Regions from separate parts of the Ideonella lacteola genome, predicted to be linked through region 1. Evidence: predicted binding sites of a transcription regulator. Region 1 holds the regulator's gene; the other holds the start of a gene.
What was found. Region 1 encodes HrcA, which represses chaperone genes, less so after heat shock. Its sites were predicted from a motif close to TTAGCACTCNNNNNNNNNGAGTGCTAA; they were not measured.
Positions count from the first base shown of each region.

Region 2: a site for HrcA is predicted at 5,610-5,636, ahead of groES (co-chaperone GroES). Genes of this name have one in related genera too.

Region 1 covers NZ_JBBUTG010000006.1:169,139-179,164, reverse strand. Annotated here, with positions in the region: gene AACH06_RS12795 (GDSL-type esterase/lipase family protein) at 1-334, shown strand, start outside; gene AACH06_RS12790 (hypothetical protein) at 442-723, shown strand; gene AACH06_RS12785 (cupin domain-containing protein) at 761-1,108, opposite strand; tRNA gene AACH06_RS12780 (tRNA-Ile) at 1,226-1,302, opposite strand; gene hrcA (heat-inducible transcriptional repressor HrcA) at 1,341-2,363, opposite strand; gene AACH06_RS12770 (NAD kinase) at 2,456-3,328, shown strand; gene recN (DNA repair protein RecN) at 3,417-5,156, shown strand; gene rapZ (RNase adapter RapZ) at 5,153-6,094, shown strand; gene AACH06_RS12755 (LON peptidase substrate-binding domain-containing protein) at 6,091-6,723, shown strand; gene mutY (A/G-specific adenine glycosylase) at 6,670-7,800, opposite strand; gene AACH06_RS12745 (dynamin family protein) at 7,803-9,848, opposite strand; gene mutM (bifunctional DNA-formamidopyrimidine glycosylase/DNA-(apurinic or apyrimidinic site) lyase) at 9,965-10,026, opposite strand, start outside.
Region 2 covers NZ_JBBUTG010000007.1:197,723-207,748, forward strand. Annotated here, with positions in the region: gene AACH06_RS14275 (hypothetical protein) at 1-531, shown strand, start outside; gene AACH06_RS14280 (hypothetical protein) at 551-1,021, shown strand; gene AACH06_RS14285 (YcaO-like family protein) at 1,048-2,307, shown strand; gene AACH06_RS14290 (SagB/ThcOx family dehydrogenase) at 2,312-3,040, shown strand; gene AACH06_RS14295 (phosphatase PAP2 family protein) at 3,037-3,648, shown strand; gene AACH06_RS14300 (hypothetical protein) at 3,760-4,848, shown strand; gene AACH06_RS14305 (hypothetical protein) at 4,978-5,364, opposite strand; gene groES (co-chaperone GroES) at 5,756-6,046, shown strand; gene groL (chaperonin GroEL) at 6,101-7,747, shown strand; gene AACH06_RS14320 (hypothetical protein) at 7,810-8,220, opposite strand; gene AACH06_RS14325 (hypothetical protein) at 8,437-8,583, shown strand; gene AACH06_RS14330 (patatin-like phospholipase family protein) at 8,617-10,026, shown strand, end outside.

The DNA.
Region 1 (10,026 bases):
TGCGCAAATCGCCCGGGAGCATGGCACCGAGTTCGTCGGCTTTCATGATGGCGAACACCGCCTCGCCTTGGTGCGAGAGCGGGCTCAATACTTCGCGGGTGACGGTTTTCATCCCAACAGCCACGGCTACCGCTATTGCTACCAGTGGCTCAGCCGCCAGATGGCGATGCCCCCGGCGACGGCCCGCCGGCAACGGGCGCTGAGCCATGCGGAGCACCCACCCCCCATCGAACGCTGGCCGAATGCCCCGTTGCGCGGGAGGGCGGGCACCACGTTGGAGCAGGCCCCGGCACGCGCCAGCCCTGGGCCCGCCCCGGGCGGCCTACTCCCCTAGAACAAGGCAGCCATACCAGGGCCCCTCCCCCGATCGAGGGAGTTACGGGCTGTGTCCCACTCCGCAGAATCCGGCCCTCCTGCAGTACCCCCTATGGTTTTCCGTCCATGCGCACGCTCTTCATCGACAAGTCACGCCCCACCTCGCGCAAGTGGGTGTGGATCGTCGCGGGGCTCGCGGTGATTGAAGCCACCGCGCTCGCGGCTTACGTGTTGCGGCCGGCGCCCAAGGGCATCGAGGTCGACCTGTCCAGCCCGCGGGAGCTGTGCGTCTCCCGAGGTTCAGCGATTTTCGAAGCGCGCGGCGAATGGCCGCAAACGAACGACGGCCGCGATGCCGCCACGCTCGTGGGCGCCCGCTGCACGCTCGACCCCGAGTCGTTCCGCTGACCGCCTGGGTGGCCTGTGCCACCGAGGCAGGTCTGCCTCAGTTCGCAGTGGCGTCGCCGTGACGCGGCATCAGCGTGACGAGCAGTGCCGAATCGAGGCGGGCACTCAACGCATGCCGCTGCTTCGCCGGCAGCACCACCAAGTCGCCGGCTTGCAGGTGCCGGGTGCCACCGGGCATCACCACATCGACCGCTCCCTCCAGGCAATGGAGGCAGCACTCGTCGTCGACATGGTGCTCCGGCATGTCCTGCCGCGCCGGCAACACCAAGTGCAGCAGTTGCAACCGCTCTGTCTTGATCAAGCTGGTGCTGAACGCATCCACCAAGGCCGCCCCCAGCGGGCGGACCCCGATCACGTCCAGCAATTGAGCATGGGGCAGTGCCATCGCTTCGTCCTCCTCATCGGATGGGGCGCCTGATGCCATTGACGGCAATCGGCAAGCCCGGTAGCCGATCACGCGGACAACCACCCGTGAGGCGACGGCGAGGCCCGCGTGGAGATCTGGTAGGCCGTGCTGGGCTCGAACCAGCGACCAAAGGATTATGAGTCCTCTGCTCTAACCAACTGAGCTAACGGCCCGAAGGGTGGCGATTCTAGGCGGTTGGCGAGGCCAGCCCTCAGCGCTGCGAAAGTGCGTGGCCGACCAGGCGGGAGGTGATGTCCACGATCTGGATCATGCGGTCGTAGGCCATGCGCGTCGGGCCGATGACGCCGAGCGTGCCTACCACTTGGCCATCTACCTCGTATGGGGCCGACACGACGGACAACTCTTCGTAGGGCACGACACGGCTTTCACCGCCGATGAAGATGCGCACGCCTTCGGCGCGGCTGGAGGTGTCCAGCAGACGCATCAACTGCGTTTTTTGCTCGAACAGGTCGAACAGCTTGCGCAGCGAGCCCAGGTCGCCAAAGTCTTGCACACCCAGCAGGTTGCGCTCTCCGCTGACGATGACCTGTTCCTGGCTCTCGGTGGCTTCCGTGCCCACCTGGACGGCCGCCTGCATCAGACCGGCGATTTCGCCACGCAGCGCGTCGATCTCGCCCTTCAACCTTTCACGAACCTCTTCGATCGTCAGGCCGGCGTAGTGTGCATTGAGGTAGTTGCTCGCCTCGACCAACTCGGATTGCGACGGATCGTGCGCGGTGAAGATGACGCGGTTCTGCACGTCGCCGTCCGGTGCGACCAGGATCACCAGCACCCGCTTCTCACCCAGGCGAAGAAATTCGATGTGCCGGAACACGCTCTGCTTCTTGGGCGCGGTGACCACGCCGACAAAGCTCGACAGGCTGGACAGCAGCTGGGCCGCCTGCGCAATCACGCGTTGGGGCTGATCGGGGTGCAGTTGTTCGCGGGCCGCAGCCAGCTCAGGCGGCGCCTGGCTCAAATCCATCGGCCGGGTCGTCAGCATCGTGTCGACGAACAAGCGATAGCCCCGCGGTGTGGGGATGCGGCCTGCCGAGGTGTGGGGGCTGACGATCAGACCCAGTTCTTCCAGGTCGGCCATCACATTGCGGATGGTCGCGGGGGACAGTTCCAGCCCCGACGCCTTCGACAGCGTGCGCGAGCCGACCGGCTGTCCGTCCGCGATGTAGCGTTCGACCAGGGTCTTCAAGAGGGATTTGGCACGCTCGTCGAGCATGAATTCATTGTAAGGACACACCCGAAGGCCATCCTTTGCGTGAAAGCCCCTGTGGTGTAATTCCTCGCACCCTTTTGAACCATTGCAGGGCCATGCCCCATCGCTTTCGCCACGCTGCGTTGATAGGCAAGTACCAGGCCCAAGGCATCCGGCCCATGCTGCAAAGCATTGCCGAGTTCCTGATCGGGCAAGGGCTGGATGTGTCGGTCGAGCGAGAAACCGCACTGAACACCGGCTGGAGCGATCACGGTGCCTACACCTCGGCCGAACTGGGCCAGCGCTGCGACATCGCCGTGGTGGTGGGCGGCGACGGCACGATGCTGGGCATCGCCCGCGAGCTGGCACCCCACAATCTGCCGCTGGTGGGCATCAACCAGGGCCGCCTGGGCTTCATCACCGACATCCGCGCCTCCGACTGGGCCGAGGCGCTCGGCCCGATGATGCAGGGCGACTTCGAAGAAGAGCGCCGCGCGATGATCGAGGGCGATGTGCGCCGCGACGGCGAGATCATCTTCGAGGGCCTGTCGCTCAACGACGTGGTCGTCAGCCGGGGCAACACCGCCAGCATGGTCGAGCTGCGCATCGACGTGGGCGACGAATTCGTCGCCAACATCCGCGCCGATGGCCTGATCATCTCTTCGCCCACTGGTTCGACCGCCTATGCGCTGTCAGCCGGCGGGCCGATCCTGCACCCCGCCATCGCCGGCTGGGTGATGGTGCCGATCGCGTCGCACACCCTGTCGAACCGGCCCATCGTGCTGCCCGACGGGCAAGACGTGATGGTCACCATCGTGGCCGGGCGCGATTCGAGCGCCAATTTCGACATGCATCGGCTGGCCAGCCTGCTGCACGGCGACCAGGTGCGGGTGCGCCGCTCGGCGCAGACGGTGCGCTTCCTGCACCCGCGCGGTTGGAGCTACTACGCCACATTGCGGCGCAAGCTGCGCTGGTACGAGGGCGTTTGATGGCAAGCTTGGGGTCGTGCTGCGCCGGGCACTTGCCCGCGCGCCTTGCCGCGCCAGGCCGCGGCGGCCTCTGACTTTCGCGTTTTCCATGCTCAAGAGCCTCACTCTCAAGGACTTTGTCATCGTCAGCGCGCTGGACGTCGAGTTCGACTCTGGCTTCTCGGTGTTGACCGGCGAAACCGGCGCGGGCAAGTCGATCCTGATCGACGCCCTGCAACTGGCGCTGGGTGCCCGCGCCGAAGCCCATGTGGTGCGTGAGGGCGCTTCGCGCGCTGAAATCACGGCAGCCTTTGACCTGCCCCCGTCGCTGTCGGGCTGGCTGGAAGAAGCCGGCTTCGACGCTGGCGACAGCACCTTGCTGCTTCGCCGCATCGTCGATGCCAAGGGCGGCAGCCGCGGCTTCATCAACGGCAGTGCCGCCACCGTGGCGCAACTTCGCGAGGTGGCAGATCACCTGATCGACATCCACGGCCAGCACGCCTGGCAGGGCCTGACACGACCCGCCTCGGTTCGCGCGCTGCTCGATGAGCAGGCGGGCGTCGACATCCGGCCGATGGCCGAGGCCTACGACCATTGGCGTGCGGCCAGCTTGGCGCTGGAATCGGCCCGCACCCGGCAGGGCGAGCTGGCCAGCGAGCGCGAGCGCCTGCAGTGGCAGATCGGCGAGCTGGAAAAGCTCTCGCCCGGCGATGAAGAATGGCCCGAGCTGAATGCCGAGCATCAGCGGCTGGCCCACGCACAGGCGTTGCTCGACGGCGCCAGCCAAGCCGTGCGCTCCGTCTCGGGCGACGATGACGACAACGCGTCGCGCCTGGTCGCGCGGGCGCTGGCCGCGCTGGAAGACGTGGCCGAGTTCGACACGCGCTTGGCGCCGGTGGTCGAGGTGCTGCACGGCGCGCAAGCTCAACTCGAGGATGCCGCGCACACGCTGAACGCCTACCTGTCGCGCACAGAGCTGGATCCGGCACGGCTGGCCGAGGTGGACCAGCGCATGTCGGCCTGGATGAGCCTGGCACGCCGCTACCGCCGCCCGCCGGAAGAGCTGGCCGCGCTGCTGGCCGAATGGCGTACCCATTTGAAGGCGCTGGATGACGCGGCCGACCTCGACGGGCTGGAACAACGTGTCGCTGAGGCGCGCGCGGCCTGGCAGAAGGAGGCCAAGTCAGTCAGCAGCGCTCGGCACAAAACCGCCAAACCGCTGGCGCAGCGGGTGACCGAGGCGATGCAGCAACTCGGCATGGCTGGCGGGCGCTTCGAGGTCGAGCTCACGCCCGCCAATGAGCCGCAGTCCTATGGCCTGGAAACGGTGGAGTTCCTGGTCGCGGGCCATGCCGGCAGCGCGCCGCGCACCCTGGGCAAGGTGGCGTCGGGCGGCGAGTTGTCTCGCCTGGCGCTGGCCATCGCGGTGACGACGGCACAACAGCGGCAGGCCAGCAGCCAAGCGGGCAACCGGCGCGCCGCAGCCGCCGCATCGAGCCCGGCCACCTTGATCTTCGACGAGATCGACTCGGGCGTGGGCGGCACGGTCGCCGATTCGGTCGGCCGGCTGATGAAACAACTCGGCCGAAGCGCGCAGGTGCTGGCGGTGACACATCTGCCCCAGGTGGCTGCCTGCGCAGACTGCCATTTCGTGGTCGCCAAGGCGACCGAGAAGGGCCAGACGCTCAGCCAGATCGCCCCGGTGCACGGGGAAGCGCGCGTCGCCGAGGTCGCCCGCATGCTGGGCGGCGATCGGCAGTCCGGCACGAGCCTGGCGCATGCGCAAGAGCTGATCCAGCGCGCCGTGCATGAAACGCCGCGTGCGGCCCGCGCGAAGCCTTCGACATGAACGATCCCGCCCCGCCCTTGCCCGGCACACCGGCCGACGCCACGCAGCCGCTCACCGACACCGGCGTGGCAGGCCGCGAAGTGGTGGTCGTCACCGGCATCTCAGGCTCGGGCAAATCGGTGGCGTTGCACGCGCTGGAAGACGCCGGCTACTTCTGCGTCGACAACCTGCCGCCCGAATTGCTGCGCGACTTCATCCGTGTGGAGAGCAGCCACGGCGTGCGCAAGATGGCGATCGCTGTTGACGTGCGCACCGCCGGCTCGCTGCCCCACCTGTTGCCGCTGATCGATCAGTTGCGCGCCGAGGGGGTCGACGTGCGCAGCGTCTTCCTCAATGCCACCACCGGCGCGCTGGTCAAGCGCTTCTCGGAAACGCGGCGGCCACACCCCTTGAGCAGCCCGCTCGACGATGGCGATTCGCATCGCGCGCTGGTCGAGGCCATCGAGCTCGAACGAACGCTGCTCGCCGACCTGCACGACCGCTCGACCGTGCTCGACACCTCGCAGCTGCGGCCCGCGCAATTGCGGCTGTGGCTGCGCGAGCTCGTCAATGCGACCGACAGCCGCCTGACCCTGGTCTTCGAATCGTTCGCCTTCAAGTACGGTGTTCCGCTCGACGCGGACATGGTGTTCGATGTGCGGGTGCTGCCCAACCCCTTCTACATCCGCGAGCTGCGGCCGCTCACCGGCCGTGACGAGCCGGTGGCCGCCTACCTGCAGGAGCAGCCCGAGGTGGGCGAGATGATCACCCAGATCGAGAGCTTCTTGCGGCGCTGGCTGCCATCGTTCGAAGACGATCAACGGAGCTACCTGACGGTGTGCATCGGCTGCACTGGTGGGCAGCACCGCTCGGTATATTTCGTCGAACAACTCGCCAAGCGGTTCTCAGGCCGCGTGGCCACCTTGCGCCGTCACCGCGAACTGGATGGCCGCGCATGACGACCGCCGCCCTCACCGTGGACAGCACCAAGCCTTTGCCGCTGTTCCCGCTGCGCACGGTGCTGTTTCCGGGTGGCCGAGTGACCCTGAAGGTCTTCGAAGCGCGGTACCTCGATCTGATCTCCAGCTGCTTGCGCGAACGGCAGCCTTTTGGGGTGGTGTGCCTGCTGCAAGGCAGCGAGGTGCGACAGGCCGGGGCCGCCACGCGCTTCGAATCCACCGGCGTGCTGGCCCAACTGGTGGAGGTGGATGCGATCGGCGCCGGGGTGCTGAAAGTACGGTGCACCGGCGGCCAGCGCTTCCAGTGGGCGTCGGTGCACGAGGGCAGCGACGGGCTGTGGAGCGCCCAAGGGCTGGTGCTGTTGCCGAACGATGAAGCCCAGGCCCCGGGAGAACGCTTCGATGATGCGGTGCAAGCCCTGCAGCGCGCCTACGCGGCAATCTCCCAGCGCCCGGACGCCGACCTGCCTGATGAACACCACTTCGACGATGCGGGTTGGGTGGCCAACCGCTGGTGCGAGCTGCTGCCCGTGCCGATGGCCGCGCGCCAGCAACTGATGGCGTTGCCCGATCCGCTACAGCGGCTCGCCCTGGTCGACGAATTCCTGCGCGGCAAACAGCTCATCTGAGCGCCCCAGCAGCTTAGCGATCGGCGCGGGCAAGCCATGGCGCGCCAGGTCGCGGTAAGCCACCCATTGCCCTTCGGGCCAGCGCGAGCCCAGCTCGGCATCGGCGTTGGCATTGGCATTGGCACCATCGGCCAGTTGATGGCGCACGGGTTCGAGCGACAGATCCAGGTGGGTCAGCACATGGGTGAAGGTGGGCAAGGCCTGGGTCGAACCGGGCCATCCCGCCACCGCATCTTCCAGTGCCTCGACCGAATCAAATTCAGGCAGCGACCACAGGCCAGCCCAGATGCCCGTCGTCGGCCGGCGCACCAGCCAGATGAAGTCGCCGCGCGCCAGCCACAGCAAAACGAGCTGGCGCCGACTGCGCTTGAGCTTGCGGGTCTTCACCGGATAGTCTTCCGGCCTGCCCTGCTGCTTTGCCACGCACTCGCCACCCAGCGGACAGGCGTTGCAGCGCGGTGACCGTTGCGAGCACAGCGTGGCACCCAGGTCCATCAAACCTTGGGTGTAGGCCACCATGCCCTCGCTGTCGGGCAGCAAGCCTTCAGCCAGGGCCCACAGCTGCTTCTCGTGGCGAGCCACCGCGAGGTCATCGCCAAAGCCCAGCGCCCGCGTCAACACCCGCTTCACGTTGCCATCCAGAATGGCCACGCGTTCATCGAAACAGAAGGCAGCGATCGCCGCCGCCGTCGAGCGGCCGATACCCGGCAAGGTGGCCAGCGTCTGCGCGTTGTGCGGAAACGCGCCGCCGTGATCGGCGACCACCGCCTGTGCACAGCGGTGCAAGTTGCGCGCGCGGCTGTAGTAGCCCAATCCGGCCCACAAGGCCAGCACGTCGTCGATCGGTGCGGCGGCCAACGCCGCCACGTCGGGGAATCGTTCGAGGAATCGCTCGTAGTAGCCGAGAACGGTGCTGACCTGGGTCTGCTGCAGCATGATCTCGGACAGCCAGACGCGGTATGGGTCGCGTGTCTGCTGCCAGGGCAGCGCGTGTCGGCCGTGCTGGCGCTGCCAAGCGACAACCCGCTCGGCCAGCGACGGGCCACCGGCCGCGAGGCCGGTGTACTCAGCCACCATGGTCAGGGCAGCGCCAGACCGTCGCCTTGCAGCAACACCGCCGCGCCGCCGGATTCCGTGTCCACCGCGTCGGGCGAGGCGGAAGGCGCATCCGGGCCACGCTCGGCGCGCTGACGCAGCTCGGTGGCCTGCGCATAGGCCCGCTCGATCAGCTCCATCAGCTTGGCGTCTTGCGTTTCGACCTCGGACAGGCGTTGCTCCAGCTCACCGGTGGCCTGCTGGATGCGCTCCAGCGCCTCGCGACGGCGCTTCAGGCTCTTGCGGCGATCGCGGAACTGGCCGTCGATCTGCTGCGAGGCCATCTGGTTCCAGGTCTCGACCTCGGAGCAGGCGTTGTCGAACACCACCCGCAACTTGGACATCAGCATGCGCTGGAACTGCTCGGAGAACGCCGAGCCATTCATGCGAATCGCGCGTGTGACGCTGAAGTAGCGGCTGTAGCCCCGTTCGATGAGCTGCAGCTCTTCACGGAAGTTGCCCAGATCCGGGGGAGGCGTCAAGGCCAGCGAAAAACCGAACTCGGTGTTGAGCTGGTTGAACGATGCCTGCAGCATCTGGTTGATCTCGGCGCACTGATGGGCAGCCTTGTCGACCTGCGCGATCAAGCCGTCACACAGTGCCTGAAAGGCCGCGCGCGCCCGCAGGTTGAACCAGCTCGAGCCGAGTGTGGCCTGCAGGCTGGCCACTGCCTCACGCAGGCGATCGGAAGACAGCGCATGCAAGGCGTCGCGCAGCATGCGCAGGTGCACCGAGCGCAGTGCGGCCAGGCGGGCCGCGCAGCGTTCGAACTCGGCCGAATCGGCTTGCACGCGGGCCAGCATCTGGGCCACGCGGCCCCCGCTCTTGCCGCGCAGGCTGCGCAGTTCGAGCATCTGCTCGGCATTCGAGCGGCGCTGGTCACGCAGCCGGCGCGTCGCGTGCTCGATCAGCGATTGCACGCCGCTGATCACCGCCTTGGCCAGCACCAGTTGGCGCTGCGGCAGCAGATCGGCGTTCAAAGCGGCCTCGAGCGCCGGCAGGCGGCTTTCCTGCAGGCCGGCTTCGTCGCCCGCGAGCCGTGCCGCCAGAGCCTGACGTGCCGACACCGGGAACACACGCTCGCGGCCGATGCCCAGCGTGCTGGCCGTTTCGACACATTGGCGTTCGATGGCCCGTTCGCGTTCGGCCGGCGTGGCCAACGGGTCGGCCAGGGTATCGACCTTGTTCAGCACCACGAAGCTGGCCATGCCTTGACCGCCGAGGTGGTCGTTCCAGATGTCCAGATCGGAACGGGTCACGCCGGTGTCGGCACCCAGCACGAACAAAGCGGCATGGGCGCTGGGCAGCAGGCCGAGCGTCAACTCAGGCTCGGCACCGATCGCGTTCAACCCCGGGGTGTCGACGACGACCAGCCCGCGCTGCAGCAGCGGATGAGGATAGTTGATGATCGCGTGGCGCCAAGCCGGCACTTCGACCCGTCCATCGGCCTGGACCGGGGGGTTGTCGGAGGCATTCGTGTCCGACCACAGTCCCAGAGCGCGGGCTTCGTCGATCGTCACGTGCTGCGTCGCCGTGACTTCGTTGAGTGCGCGCGCCAGGCCCGGCATGTCACTCGGATCCAGCGACAGCCGCTTCCAACGCTCACGCTGCAGACGCCAGTCGGCCAACGACGCTGCTTCGCGACGCGTGCTGATCGGCAGCAGATCGAGCGTGGGCAACTCATGCGCATCCCACGACAGCTCGACCGGACACATCGTCGTCCGGCCCGGCGTGGCGGGCAACACGCGGCGGCCTGCGTCGGCAAAGAAGATCGCGTTGATCAGCTCGCTCTTGCCGCGAGAGAATTCCGCCACGAAGGCGATGACCAGCTTGTCGCTGGCCAGCCGTTGACGCAAGGCCTGCGAAGCGCCGGCAGCAACGGGATCGAGCAGATCGCTGCCATCGAGAAAGCCCTCGAGGGTGGCGAGATCGCGTTCGAGGGCCATCCGCCAGTCCGCGAGCGCGTCGAGCCCGGGCACCAGGAAAGGCTGCATCGCGAGCTGGCGCTCGGCCGCGTTGGTCAGGTGCATGGTGGTCGCGTTCAGGTCGGGCGGTACATGTAAGTGAATGTGCCGTCGCAGCCTGAGCGGCGGCGCACGGCGGACGGGAATCCTAGCAAAGCCCTTCGACCGCTTCGGCGCGGAGTTCAGCGATGCTGACAGCCGGGGCAGAAATATGTCGCACGCTGCCCTTGGACAATGCGACGAA
Region 2 (10,026 bases), on a different contig from region 1:
ACCGCACAGCCGCGCGCCGCGCTGCGTTGGTTCGGCCAGCCCTGGCCCGAACTGGAGAGCGCCTTGCAGCGGCACGGCTGGCGGTGGGACGACGACGCTGCGCTGCAGCTGTGCGTGCGCACCGATGCGTCGTGGGCCGAGATGCTGCACGACTACCAGCACCAACCACCCCGGCGCACCCATGTCCTGCTGGACCTGGCCTACCACCACACCCTCTGCCTCGGGCCGCTGGTGGTACCGGGGCAGACCGCCTGCCTGGCGTGCTTCGGCCATCGGGTGGCGCATCGCTGGGGCGACCTGCCCCCTCCGCCCGCCCCCGCCAACCGGCATCGGCTGGCCGGCATCGCGGCGCTGATGGCCGACCATGTGACGCTGGGCTCGCGCTGTGTGGAGGCCTCGCTGGCGCTGGACCTGCGTCAGTTCAGCATCACCCGGTCACCGGCGTACCTGCAACCCGGCTGCAACGTCTGCGCCAGCCAGCGCACATCCCCGCCCGACACAGGCTCCCTCGCGCTGCCGTGGGTGAACTGATCACAACCAACCGTCCGCCATGCACCGTCTGCCCACCCAGTTCGACACCCAAGCCGCGCGCCGCGACGAATCGGCCGCTGCAGGCGGTTCTACCAGCACCACCTGCAGTTCGTGCATCGTCACCCTGGGAACCACCTCGGTGCTCACCTCGATGTACTTCTCTGCCGTGGGCAAGAAGGAGGTGCTGGCTCCCGCCACTGACGCGGCGCCAGCCCCCAAACCCACGCCCTGGAAAGTCATTGGCTTCTTCCTGCCGCTGGCCACGCTGCTGCTCTCGGGCGCCATGGTGGGCGTGTTCGCCGTCGGGGGCGGGGCGGGGGTGATCCTCGCTGCCCTCTTGGGCCTGCTGACCTGGGTGGGTGCCTTTGTCTTCCTGCATCGTCGAGCCGGCAGGAGCACGGCGGGCGGCCTGCTCGCCGGCGTGATTGGGCTGGTGCTCTTGTGCGGCGGTGTCGCGCTCGAGATGATGGGCTGGTTGACTTCGCTTTGAGCCTCTCCAGGGCGCTGGCGCGCCCCTTGTCTCAACACCTGTTGCTGAGAGCGGCCGATCAGCGCAGCGGCATGGTGCGGGCAGTGCACGACGTGCCCACCACCGCCAACGACCTCCCGGGCCTCGTCAACGCCACGGTGCTGCCCGATGCGGCCAACCCGTGGCAGGGGGTGGCCGGCGGTGTGGCCTGGCGCGACACGGCGCAGGCGCGCATGGCCGCTGTGGCCGAGGCGCTCGAGCGCTACTGCGCCGGCATCACGGCACGGCACCCGCGGCGGCGCGCCGACCTGGCCGGCGAAACCGTGATCGATGAAGAGAAGTGGTCACTCTTCAGCCGCGCGCAGCGCACGCGGCCGGGCTTTCCCTGGCCCATGCCGATGTCACCGGACGATGCCTTCGTCAAGGTGTACCACCTCGCCACCAACGAGCCGGCCTGGGTGCCCCAGGAAATGCTGGGGCTGGGTATCGCCGAGGGGCGCATGCGGCTGCCGAGCACGTCCAGCGGATTGGCCGCCCACCTCGACAGCCACCAAGGCCCCTGGTTGGCGATGCTGCGTGCACTGCAAGAGGTGCTGGAGCGCGACGCCCTGTCGGTGACCTGGCTGCACAGCCTGGGCGGCGCCGAATGGCAGCTGCCGGCGGACTTGGCTGAGGTGGCCGAAGCGGCAGGCGCCCGGGTGCACGCCTTTGACCTGACGCAGCGCTGGAACCCGCAGGCCGTGGTGGCCGTGGCCGGCCGGTTGGACGTCGAAGGGCGCCCCCGCCACGGCTTCGGCCTGGCATGCCGCGCCACCCGCGACGAAGCGCTGCGCAAAGCCTGGCTGGAGTGGGGGCAAAGCCTGCGCTATGCCGACCACCTCTGCCACCAGGCCCGCGTCGCCATTCCGCAGGCCCCTGGTGCGCTGCGCGAATTCAGCCAGCACGCCGCCTACTACACGGCGCACCCGGGTGGCTGGGAGCAGTTGCCGCTGCTGGCCGGGCGCCGGCCGGGCGGCGGTCAGCCTGTCGAAGCCGATGGCGGCGCCCCCGCCGAGGTCCAACTGCGGCAGACCGTGCAAGCCCTGCAAGCCGCGGGCATCGACACCTACTACCGCGAACTCACCACCACCGACGTCGCCCAGGCCGGCCTGCGCGTGGTGCGGGTTCTGGCCCCGCAGCTCACGCCGTTGCATGCCGACGAGCGGGCGCCATTCCTGGGCGGGCGCTGCACCGACGTGGCCTGGCGCTACCCGGGTGCCCGCCCACAAGGCCCCTTCCCCAACCCCTGGCCGCACCCGCTGGGCTGAAACGATGAGCTCACTGCACGACGATGCCCCGCTGTTCTGGCAGTTCTGGCGCCACAGCGAGCTCAATACTGCCCGGCGTGCATTGATGCTGGAGCGCATCGAACGCGATGCCGTGCAGGGCAGCGACGGCGTGCGCCCCATTTGGCCTCAGGCCGCCACGCCGCTGCCCGCCCCAGACGCATCGGTGCACACCCCCTGGGCCCGCCGCCGCAGCGAGCGCCAGTTTGCGGCCCGGCCGCTGGCACCCAAGGCGCTGTCCAACCTGCTGTGGCCCCTGTCGGAACGCGCCGATGGCCACCGCCAACTGGCATCCGGTGGCGGCAAGTACCCCTTGCGAGTCCATGTGATCGGTTTGGCTCTGGAGGGCATGCCCCCCGCGGTGCACTGGTACGACCCGCAACGCCACGGCCTCACCCGCCGCGCGCCTGCGCCATCGTGGCCAGTTTTGGCAGAGGTGCTGGGTTGGGCCGACAGCACACCCGCCGCCGTGCTGGTGGTGACCGCGCTGGTGGACGGCATGGTGGCCAAGTACGGCGAGCGCGGCGGCCGCTTTGCGCTGCTGGAGGCGGGCAGCTACCTCGGCGCCTTGCAGTGGGAATGCGCCCGTTCCGGCCTGGGCAGCCTCGCGCTCGGCTCGTACGACGACCAGCGCCTGCTGCGCGTCATCCACGCCGACGCCGAGCGCGAGCTGGCCATGGCCGTGTGCGCCGTGGGCCACCCCCTGCAGCCGTGAACCTCCCGTCTCGCCCCTCGCCCGGGCAGGCCTTGATGCACCTCGTGGCCGTGGGCGGCGTGTTCCTGGGCGGCTACCAGCTCACGCTGCGCCGCGCGCACCGGCTGGGCGAGCTGCCCAGCAGCCTCTCCTCCTGGGATGCCTGGGTGCCGTTCTGGCCCGCCAGCATCCTTCCCTACGCGTCCATCAACCTCGTGTACCTCGCGGCCTTCTTTCTCTGCCGCACCGAGCGCGCCCTGCTGCGCCTCACGCTGCAGCTGTTGTTCGTGCAGATCGCCGCCTTCATCTGCTTCTGGTGCTGGCCGTTGCAGTGGGGCCGGCCTCGCCCCGCGCTAGAAGGCATCTGGGCGCAGGCCTACGGCTGGCTCGGCAGCTTCGACCTGCCGCACAACCTGGCGCCCTCGCTGCACATCGCCGTGCTGGTGGTGCTGTGGTCACTGCTGCGCAGCATCGTCTTGCCGCGCCACCGGGTGTGGGTGCACGCCTGGGCCGGTGTGGTGGCCCTCTCAGCGCTCACCACCTGGCAACATCACTTGCTGGACGTGGCCGGCGGCGCGGTGTTGGGCGCGCTGGCGCTGGCCGGACCGCGCCGTTCAGATGGCATCTAACGCCACCCCTGTGTGGCCCCCCAGAGCCCCGGCGTCCTGGTGCCGGTCGCCTTGGGCCCCATCGAGCCAGAGCGCTGGCTCCGTGATTCATCTTCCAACAAGGAGCAAGCCATGCGCATGCTGGCTGGATGGCGACGCGCGCAGGGCGCGCTGCTGCTGTGTCTTTCCGCCCTTGGCGTGGCCCATGCCGAGCCCTTCAGTTTCGTGGCGCTCGGCGACACGGCCTACAACGGCGAGGCCGACTACCCGGTCTATTCGGCACTGATCAACCGCATCAACCAAGAGCGGCCGGCCTTCAGCATCCACATCGGCGATGTATGGGGCGCAACGAGTTGCCTGGACGAGGATCACCGTCAGATCCTCGGCTGGTTTGCCCGCTACGAGCACCCACTGATCTACACGCCGGGCGACAACGAGTGGACGGACTGCATCGATCCCGAAGTGATCGCCGCAGACGAGCGCATCGACGAAGGCAAGGCCCGCCCCGGCGACGAGCAACTGCTGGCCGATTTCAAGCAGTTGTCGAGCCGTGCGACTCGCCCAGGGAAGTGGGCGCTGGACAGCCTGGCGCGCATTCGGCGCACCTATTTCAGTACGCCGCGCAGCTTGGGCCAAACCACCATCCCCCTGGTGCGCCAGGCTGCGACATCCCGGCGACATCCCCAGATGGTCGAGAACGCGCGCTGGGCCAAAGACAGCGTGGTCTTCGCCACCGTGCATGTGGTGGGCTCGATGAACAGCCTGTCGGTCGCCAGCCCGGAGGCCGCGGCCGAGGCGGTGGCGCGCAATCAGGCCAACGTCGAATGGATCCAGCAGACCTTTGCCGAAGCGGCGAAGACCGATGCCAAGGCCATCGTTCTCGCCATGCACGCGTCATTCTTCGACAAGATGCCTGCTCCGGGACAGGGCACGGGGCACGCCGTGCGCGGGGGCCGATCCGGCCCCTACGGATTGATCGCGTTGGCCATCCAGGAACTGTCCGCCCAGTTTGGCAAACCGGTGCTGCTCATCCACGGAGACGACCACGAGTTCACGATCGATAGGCCGTTCCTGACCCCCGACGAAGCCAAGCAACAGTTCAAGGGCGGCAACGTCATGCGCCTACAGGTGTATGGCGCACCCGAGATCCGCGCCGTGCGCATCGGTGTGGATACCGCCACGCCTTGGGTGTTTTCCTTCTCGCCGCTGTTCATGCAGTGAGTCAAGGGCCTCGCGCGGGTGCCGCGAGGCTGGAACTGCCGGCGCGGCCACAACTTGACGGACAACAGATGCCATCGGACATAGACATCCTGGCGAGTCCGTTGAAGAGGTGCCGTTCGAACCGAACGGCTATTTTGCGAACTGGAACCATCTCACCTCAACCCCTCCCGCACCTGTCGTAGACGCCACGCTCCAGGTCGAGAACTTCCTCACTGGGAAGGTGAATGTGTCCTGATACGTGGAGATGACGCCGTCGAGATAGTTGTCTGCCGCCGAACCCTCTGCAACCGGCTCTCCATCCACGATGCCGGTGGCGTACACCCCACGCCAGGGGGATCCCGCGACGAGCTTCGCGACAACGAATCCGTCCTGCTTGGCCACGTAAGTGATATTGACGTCCTTGCGGGTGTAGCCGGCCGCCGCTGATGGCGCCGGCGCCACGATCTCGGCAATGGCCGATACGCCGGCCATGCAAGTTGACAAGCTGACCGCCGCAATGCAAGCAAGTGTTCTCATGTGATGAGCTCCCTTAGTTCAGACACACGCCCGGCCTCGGCCTATCGATGACTGCTCCGATGACTACTCACGAGCCAGTTCGATCGACCATTTATGAGCCAGCAGCAAATCCTCTGCTTCATCAAGATCACGTGCAACTTAAACCCTGATGACCTCGCATACATGGTGCTCAAGGTCGCCGCGTCGTCAAAGCAGACACCCGCTCAGGGACTCTTGAAACGCAAAACATGGTCCCTATAATGTTGCTAGCACTCGATCAGCCGGAGTGCTAACAGCCGGCGATACGAGCAGCCCTTTTGGGGTGACCGCTCTGCGGGAGCCCAATGTGAATGAGTGCCAACTTTCTTGGCATATCGCTCCAAGTCTCACTGCTATGCACAAAGGAGATGCAATGAAGCTTCGTCCGTTGCACGATCGCGTGATCGTCAAGCGCCTGGAAAACGAAACCAAGACCGCCTCGGGCATCGTCATCCCCGACAACGCCGCAGAGAAGCCCGACCAGGGTGAGGTGCTGGCCGTCGGCCCCGGCAAGCGCAACGACAAGGGCGACTTCGTGGCCCTGAACATCAAGGTCGGTGACCGCGTCCTCTTCGGCAAGTACTCGGGCCAGACCGTCAAGGTCGATGGCGAAGAGCTGCTGGTCATGAAGGAAGACGACCTGTTCGCCGTGGTGGAGAAGTAAGCCGCTTGGCGCTTCTCGCACTGACCTCACAACACTGAATTCGGAGAAATCAACATGGCAGCAAAAGACGTCATCTTCGGCGCCGACGCCCGTCACCGCATGGTGGAAGGCGTGAACATCCTGGCCAACGCGGTCAAGGTCACGCTGGGTCCCAAGGGCCGCAATGTCGTGCTCGAGCGCTCGTTCGGCGCCCCGACCGTCACCAAGGACGGTGTCTCGGTCGCCAAAGAAATCGAGCTGAAGGACAAGCTCCAGAACATGGGCGCCCAGATGGTCAAGGAAGTCGCTTCCAAGACCAGCGACAACGCCGGTGACGGCACCACGACCGCCACCGTGCTGGCCCAGGCCATCGTGCGCGAAGGCATGAAGTACGTGGCCGCCGGCATGAACCCGATGGACCTGAAGCGCGGCATCGACAAGGCCGTTGTGGCCCTGACGGAAGAGCTGAAGAAGGCCTCGAAGCCCACGACCACCAGCAAGGAAATCGCTCAGGTCGGCACGATCTCGGCGAACTCTGACGAATCGATCGGCAAGATCATCGCCGACGCGATGGACAAGGTCGGCAAGGAAGGCGTCATCACGGTCGAAGACGGCAAGAGCCTGAACAACGAGCTGGATGTCGTCGAAGGCATGCAGTTCGACCGCGGCTACCTGTCGCCCTACTTCATCAACCAGCCCGAAAAGCAAGTTGCCCTGCTGGACAACCCGTTCGTGCTGCTGTTCGACAAGAAGATCAGCAACATCCGCGACCTGCTGCCAACGCTGGAGCAAGTGGCCAAGTCGGGCCGCCCGCTGCTGATCATCGCTGAAGAAGTCGAAGGCGAAGCGCTGGCCACCCTGGTGGTCAACACGATTCGCGGCATCCTGAAGGTCGTCGCCGTCAAGGCCCCGGGCTTCGGCGATCGTCGCAAGGCCATGCTGGAAGACATCGCCATCCTGACGGGCGGCAAGGTCATCGCTGAAGAAGTGGGCCTGTCGCTCGAGAAGGTCACGCTGGCCGATCTGGGCCAAGCCAAGCGCGTCGAAGTGGCGAAGGAAAACACCACCATCATCGACGGCGCCGGCGCTGCCGCGGACATCGAAGCCCGCGTCAAGCAGATCCGCATCCAGATCGAAGAAGCCACCAGCGACTACGACCGCGAGAAGCTGCAAGAGCGCGTGGCCAAGCTGGCTGGCGGCGTGGCCGTCATCAAGGTCGGTGCCGCCACCGAAGTCGAGATGAAGGAAAAGAAGGCCCGTGTCGAAGACGCGCTGCACGCCACCCGTGCCGCCGTTGAAGAAGGCATCGTGGCTGGTGGTGGCGTCGCGCTGCTGCGCGCCCGTCAAGCCGCTGGCGCCATCAAGGGCGACAACGCCGACCAAGACGCTGGTATCAAGCTGGTGCTCAAGGCCATCGAAGCCCCGCTGCGCGAGATCGTCTACAACGCCGGTGGCGAAGCCTCCGTCGTCGTGAACGCGGTGCTGGCCGGCAAGGGCAACTACGGCTTCAACGCCGCCAACGACACCTACGGCGACATGATCGAGATGGGCATTCTCGATCCGACCAAGGTGACCCGTACCGCACTGCAGAACGCCGCGTCCGTCGCGTCGCTGATGCTGACCACCGAAGCGATGGTCGCCGAAGCGCCGAAGGAAGAGGCTCCCGCCGGTGGCATGCCTGGCGGCATGGGCGGCATGGGCGGCATGGGCATGGACATGTAAGTCCTGCCCGAGCATCCCTGCTCGAATGGAAGGGCCACCGCGAGGTGGCCCTTTTTCTTTGCTCAGCGCACGCGGCAGGTGGCCGTGGCGCTCGTCACCGTGGCGCCGCTGGCGTCCAGCAGCGTGGCGGTGACCGTGCCGTCGACGATGAACCCCTTAGAGATGGCGGTCGCGCCCTGGCGAATGTTTCGCGGGTTGCTGTCGAAGTCGAATTCCACTTCGTTCAAGACTTCCTGCTTGGCTGCGCTTTGCGCGCTGTTGCCGCCGGAGGTCAGCACCGTGGTGTACCAATCTCCGGGTTGGCCGCCGCAGTAGTAGCACCCGAGCGCGCTGACGTCCACCGACGCCTTGGAGCGGTCGGACCGCTTCTCGCACTTGATCTTCAAGGTAGCGGCTTGAGCCCCCAGAGCCGTCACGGAGAGTGCGGCGGCGGCAGCGAGGGCGGCGAACAAACGGGTCGAAGAGTTCTTCATGGACGGCTCCGGGATTGAGGTGATGTGCCGATGCGATGTGTTGGCGTCGGTTCACCACAGAGCCACGGGTCCGCGCCCAGATACACCGTGCCCTGAATTTCTCTGGCCAGACATCGAGCATCGCGGAGCACCCCTGGTCATCCCGGGCTCGGACTGCCGGCGCTGACCGACCAGACTGTCGACTACCCCCAAAGCCTTCTGGAAAGTCGACATGGGTTGGCCACCCTCTCACTGCTTGACGGCCATCGCCCGGGGGGGCAGTTCAGCTTCGAGGTGGAGATGGAGCGGAGCAACGCCGACGCCGCGCCCGATGCGTCTGTCTTCGGCGACAGCCTGAGCGAGACCCGCGCCCGGCGCGTCTGAGCGCCTCACCGACCCGCGCGACAATCCGCGTCCATGCCATGGCGCCCCCTGCTTGTCTTCTGTCTCGGCCTCGCGTCGGCCGCCGCCGCATTCGCCCAGCCTGCGGCTGAGGTGCCGCCACCACTGGGCCGGCCACGGATCGGTCTGGTGCTGTCGGGTGGCGGTGCGCGGGGCTTGGCCCACATCGGCGTGCTGAAGGTGCTGGAGCGTGAGCACGTGCCGGTCGACGTCATCGCGGGCACGTCGATGGGCGCGATCGTCGGCGGCTTGTACGCCAGCGGCATGAAGGCTGACGACATCGAGCGCGAGCTCAAGCGCATCGATTGGGTGAGGCTGTTCGCCACCCGTGTCAGCCGCCAGCAGCTCACCCAGCGCCGGAAGGAAGAAGACTTCGAGATCGCCAGCGCGATCGAATTGGGCATCGACGACGAGGGCTCGTTCCGGGCGCCGCAGGGCGCGGTGTCGAGCCGCGGGCTGGAGACGCTGCTCAGGCGCTTCACCCTGCCGGTGCGTGCGGTGACGAAGTTCGATCAGTTGCCCATCCCGTTTCGTGCGGTGGCGACCAACATGGAGACGGGCGACGCCGTCATCCTCGGCGAAGGCGATCTGGCGATGGCGCTGCGTTCGAGCATGAGCGTGCCGGGCGTCTTTCCCCCCACGGAAGTCGATGGCCATGTGCTGGGCGACGGTGGCCTGGTCAACAACGTGCCGGTGGATGTGGCGCGGGCCATGGGCGCCGACATCGTCATCGCCGTGAGCATCGGCACGCCGTTGGCAGGGCGCGAAACCCTGTCGTCGGCCCTCGGGCTCACGTCGCAGATGATCAACATCCTGACCGAGCAGAACGTCAAGCGCAGCCTCGCCACCTTGCTGACCGGCGACGTGCTGATCGCGCCCGATCTCGGTGAGCTGACCTCAGGCGATTTCAATCGCGCAGCCGATTTCATTCGCCTCGGCGTCGAAGGGGCCGAAACCCAGCAGACGCGCCTGGCCCAGATCGCGATGCCGGCCGAGGCCTACACGGCCTGGCGCGCCGAGCGCCACACCGGCAACGTGCCCACGCCCCAGCTCGCGTTCGTCGCCTTCGAAGGCACGAGTGTGACCAACCCGGCGCGCTTCGAGGGCCAGTTGCTGTCCCAGCCGGGCCAGCCGTTCGACCCCGAAAAGGCGGCGCGCGATGCGCGACAGCTGGCCGCCAGCGGCGACTACGTCCGCTCGGACTACCGGCTGGTCGACACCACCAGCGGCGCCACCGGCATCGTCTTCGATCTCGAAGACAAGCCCTGGGGGCCCAATTACCTCAGCATCGGGCTCGACCTGTCCACCGACTTCGGCGGCCACAGCGCGTTCAACATCAAGATGAGCCACAACCGGCACTGGCTCACGCCCAGTGGCACCGAGTGGCGCAATCGCCTGCAGATCGGCGAAGTGCCGCAAGTCTTC